2 regions of the Halomonas sp. HP20-15 genome follow, and region 1 is predicted to be linked to the other one. Evidence: predicted binding sites of a transcription regulator. Region 1 holds the regulator's gene; the other holds the start of a gene.
The links. Region 1 encodes sigma-54, which starts transcription at its own class of promoters, with help from an activator protein. Its sites were predicted from a motif close to TGGCACNNNNNTTGCTNT; they were not measured.
Positions count from the first base shown of each region.

Region 2: R6258_RS02600 (amino acid ABC transporter substrate-binding protein) is a predicted target of sigma-54. The motif match lies at 1,316-1,333, and genes of this name have one in related genera.

Region 1 is NZ_JAWQLY010000016.1:19,616-21,973, reverse strand. It holds gene lptB (LPS export ABC transporter ATP-binding protein) at 1-131, shown strand, start outside; gene R6258_RS17045 (RNA polymerase factor sigma-54) at 302-1,717, shown strand; gene hpf (ribosome hibernation-promoting factor, HPF/YfiA family) at 1,885-2,193, shown strand; gene ptsN (PTS IIA-like nitrogen regulatory protein PtsN) at 2,203-2,358, shown strand, end outside.
Region 2 is NZ_JAWQLY010000002.1:49,260-51,617, reverse strand. It holds gene hemE (uroporphyrinogen decarboxylase) at 1-755, shown strand, start outside; gene R6258_RS02605 (VanZ family protein) at 745-1,125, shown strand; gene R6258_RS02600 (amino acid ABC transporter substrate-binding protein) at 1,394-2,358, shown strand, end outside.

The DNA.
Region 1 (2,358 bases):
AGACGCTGGACATCTGCGACAACGCCTACATCGTCGGCGACGGCCAGATCATCGCCGAGGGTAGCGCGGAAGCGATACTCGCCAGCAAGAAGGTCCGCGAGGTCTACCTAGGTAACGAGTTCCGCCTCTGAGCGCTCGCTGCCGCCTCACCGAGAGTCGGCTGTCAAGCCCTGAAATTCCACGCAAGATATCGCCAAGCGGGATTAGCCTTAATCGTGGCATGGTTATTGCTTTTATACTTGCAAGGCCATACCGGGCAGGATAACGTGTGATCAAACCCTGTCAGTGAAGTCACGTTGTCATGGCTATGAAACCCACGTTGCAGCTTCGGGTCGGCACCCAACTGACCATGACGCCCCAGTTGCAGCAGGCCATCCAGTTGCTGCAGCTGTCGACGCTGGACCTACGCCAGGAGATCCAGCAGGCGCTGGAATCCAACCCCATGCTGGAGATGGAAGACGACTATGGGGAAACTGCCGTCGGCGAGACGGTAGAAGACGACTGGGCCAGCGACATCCCCGAGGAACTCACGCTGGACAGCGAATGGTCGGATACCTACCAGGACCTGGCCCCCAGCGCCGGGCGCAGTGAAGACGGCCCCGACTTCGAGCGCAATAGCGCCGATCAGAGCCTGCAGGATCATCTCCAGTGGCAGCTCGAAATGGCCGGGCTCGATAGCCGCGACCATGCGATCGCCGAATGCCTCATCGATTCGATCACCATCGACGGCTACCTCGAAGGTCAGCTCGACGAGCTGACGGAAGGCCTGCACAATCAAGGGCTCGCCGGACTCAAGGTCGCCGATGTCGAGCAGGTCCTGTATCGCCTCCAGCAGTTCGACCCCACCGGCGTATTCGCCCGCGACCTACGCGAGTGCCTGCTGCTACAGTTGGCTACGCTGGCCGACGATACGCCGCTGCTGCCTCAGGCAAAGCGCCTGGTGCGTCAGTTTCTCGAAGCGCTGGCCGGCGACGATCGCAAGCTGCTCAAGCGCCGGCTGCGCCTCGACGACGCTCAGCTCGATGCGGTGATCGCGCTGATCCGCGCCCTCGACCCGCGTCCCGGCCAGGTCTTCGACGCCAGCGGCAACGATTACGTGATCCCCGACCTGGTTGCCCGCCACACTCGCGAGGGCTGGCGTATCGAGCTCAACCCCGAGGCGCTACCGCGGCTGCGCATCCAACCCGACTATGCCGCCTTGATAAAGCGGGCCGACAAGAGCGACGACAATACCTTCATGAAGCAGCATCTTCAGGAAGCGCGCTGGCTGATCAAGAGCCTGTCGAGTCGCAACGACACCCTGCTCAAGGTCGGTCGCGAGATCATGGTCCGCCAGCTCGACTTCCTCGAACGTGGCGAAGAAGCCATGAAACCGCTGGTACTCGCCGATATCGCCCAGACCGTGGAGATGCACGAGTCGACCATCTCGCGAGTCACCACGCAGAAGTTCATCCATACGCCGCGTGGCGTCTTCGAGCTCAAGTACTTCTTTTCGAGCCATGTCGGCGGCGGCGAAGGCGATGCGCATTCCAGTACCGCGATACGCGCGCGCCTGAAGAAGCTGATCGGCGACGAGCCGCCGCGCAAGCCGCTCTCCGACAGCAAACTGGTCGATCTGCTCGCCGCCGACGGCATCGCGGTGGCGCGACGCACCGTCGCCAAGTACCGCGAAGCGCTGGGTATTCCCTCCTCCAGCGAACGCAAGCGCCTCGCCTGAAGTCTCTTCCGGCACACGGAACGTGCCACGCCCCGCCACCTCGGAACGTCGATTTTTACGCCCTCAGCTCGCGAAAAGCGACGCGTGTGGCCGCCATCCCACAAGGGGTTTGCTAAGCTGCAAAAAGGGTTACAATCGAGCCACCACTCGTCGAAAAGGAACGTGCCATGCAAGCCAACATCACCGGCCATCACGTCGAACTGACGGATGCATTGCGTGACTATGTCAACGAGAAGTTGATGCGGCTGGAACGCCACTACGACAACATCACCACCGTGCAGGTAACGCTCTCGGTCGAGAAGGAACGCCAGCAGGCGGCCTGCACGCTTCACGCAGCGGGTGCTGACTTGCATGCCGAAGCCGAAAACGGCGACATGTATGCCGCCATTGATGCCCTGGCCGACAAGCTCGACCGCCAACTCGTCAAACACAAGGAAAAGGCTCAGGCTCGCGCGCAAGGCGCCGGTGCCCGCTAACTCCCTATCATGACATTGGAAGCCATACTGCCCCCCGAACGCACCCTGTTTGCCGTGCCCGGGGGGAGCAAGAAGCGCGTGCTTGAGTTCTTCAGCACCTTCATCGCCCAGAACACCCCTAGCCTAGACAGCCAGGAGGTGTTCAGCCGGCTGATCGGACGCGAA
Region 2 (2,358 bases), on a different contig from region 1:
CCCAGGCCCAGGTCGAGGCGCTGAGCCTGCCCGATGCCGAGCGCGATCTCGATTACGTGATGAACGCCGTCACCGCGGTGCGTCGCGAACTCAATGGCCGGGCGCCGCTGATAGGCTTCTCGGGCAGTCCCTGGACGCTCGCCACCTACATGGTCGAGGGCGCCTCGAGCAAGGACTTCCGCCACGTCAAGGGCATGCTCTACGGCAACCCCGAGGCGATGCATCAGCTGCTCGACCTGCTGGCCCAGGCGGTCACCGATTATCTCAACGCGCAGATCCGCGCCGGCGCCCAGGTCGTGCAGATCTTCGATACCTGGGGCGGCACGCTGTCGACGCCGGCCTATCTGGAATTCTCGCTGCGCTACATGGAGCAGATCGTCGCCGGGCTGAACCGCGAGCACGACGGCCGCCCTGTGCCGGTGATCCTGTTCACCAAGAACGGCGGCCAGTGGCTCGAACACATCGCCTCCAGCGGCGCCGATGCGCTGGGCCTGGACTGGACCACCGAGCTTTCCGATGCCCGCGAGCGGGTCGGCCACCGAGTGGCGCTGCAGGGCAACCTCGACCCCAACGTGCTGTTCGCCCGCCCGGCGGCGATTCGCGCCGAGGTGGCGCGGATTCTCGACAGCTACGGCACCGGCCCGGGGCATATCTTCAACCTGGGCCACGGCATCAGCCAATTCACCGAGCCCGATCAGGTCAGCGCCTTTCTCGATGCGCTCCACGAACTCAGCCCGGCTTACCATGCCGGCTGAACGGGCGGCCTATCCGTTGCGCCGCTACGGGCGCCGGCTGGCCATGGTCGCCACCCTGGCCGTGGTCCTGGTGATCGCCTGGGGCAGCCTGTCGCCGGCCGAGGAACTGCCCGCGAACCTGCCCTGGGACAAGCTCAACCATCTGAGCGCCTATGCCGCGCTGGCGCTGGTCGCCGGCCTGGCGGGGCTGCGCCCCTGGCGGGCGGCCGCGCTGGCCATCATTTACGGGGTGGCGATCGAGTTCGCCCAGGTGGCGGTGCCCGGCCGGCAGGGCGGCGATTGGCTGGATATCCTCGCCAACGGCCTCGGTGCGCTGATCGCCTGGTTGGTGCTGGCTGCCTGGCAACGTTTCTTCTCGAGCCGCGATTAGGGTGGCTGGTAAATCGCTCTCGGCCGGGCCGGGCCGGGCCGGAGCGGGCCTGGGCCGGCAAAAGGGCCGCCTCTTGCTGGGGCCCGGCGCAGCCTCAAGGCGACTTCATGGTGCATCGGCGCTGCGTCGGCGTCGCTCGCCTGCGTTGGGTCTACGTTGATTGAAGGTGTAACGCGAACAGGCGACAGGTTGGAACACTCCTTGCTAGCGTTATGAGGCCATGCTTGAGCATGCACTCAAATGACAACGCGAGGGAGTTGATTCCACTATGCGACATAAGAACAAGAGCCTGTTACTGCTACCTGCCGCCGTACTGGCTGCGTCTGTGGCCTCCCAGGCCCAGGCGGCCACGCTCGACGACGTCAAGAGTAACGGCGAATTCCGCTGCGGCGTGAGCACCGGCCTGCCCGGCTTCTCCGCACCGGACGAGAATGGCAACTGGCAGGGGCTCGACGTCGAAGTCTGTCGTGGCGTTGCGGCCGCCGTGTTCGGCGATCCGAAGTCCGTGAGCTTCACCCCGCTGACCGCCAAGGAGCGCTTCACCGCGCTACAGTCCGGCGAGATCGACGTGCTGTCGCGCAATACCACCTGGACCGCGACCCGCGACAACTCCTTGGGTCTGAACTTCGCCGGCGTCAGCTTCTACGACGGTCAGGGCTTCTTGATCCGCAAGGAGCTGGGTATCGATAGCGCTACCGAACTCGACGGCGCCTCGATCTGCGTGCAGTCCGGCACCACCACCGAACTCAACATGGCCGATTACTTCAAGGCCAACGACATGCAGTTCCAGCAGGTCGCCTTCGATACTTCCGACCAGACCTCGCAGGGCTTCGATAGCGGTCGCTGCGACGTGCTGACCTCCGACTCCTCGCAGCTCGCCGCGCTGCGCCTGCAGCTTCAGGACCCGTCCAGCGTCAAGATCCTTCCCGAGCGTATCTCCAAGGAGCCGCTGGGTCCGGTGGTGCGCCAGGGCGACGATCAGTGGTTCGACATCGTCAAGTGGTCGCTGTTCGCCATGCTCAACGCCGAGGAACTGGGCGTGACCAGCGAAAACGTCGATGACATGAAGGCCAATCCGCCTAACCCCGACGTCGCACGCCTGCTGGGTGTCGACGGCCGTTACGGCGAGCAGCTCGGCCTGAGCAACGACTGGGCCTACAACATCATCAAGCAGGTGGGCAACTACGGCGAGATCTACGCCAAGACCGTGGGCGCCGATTCGCCGCTGGAAAT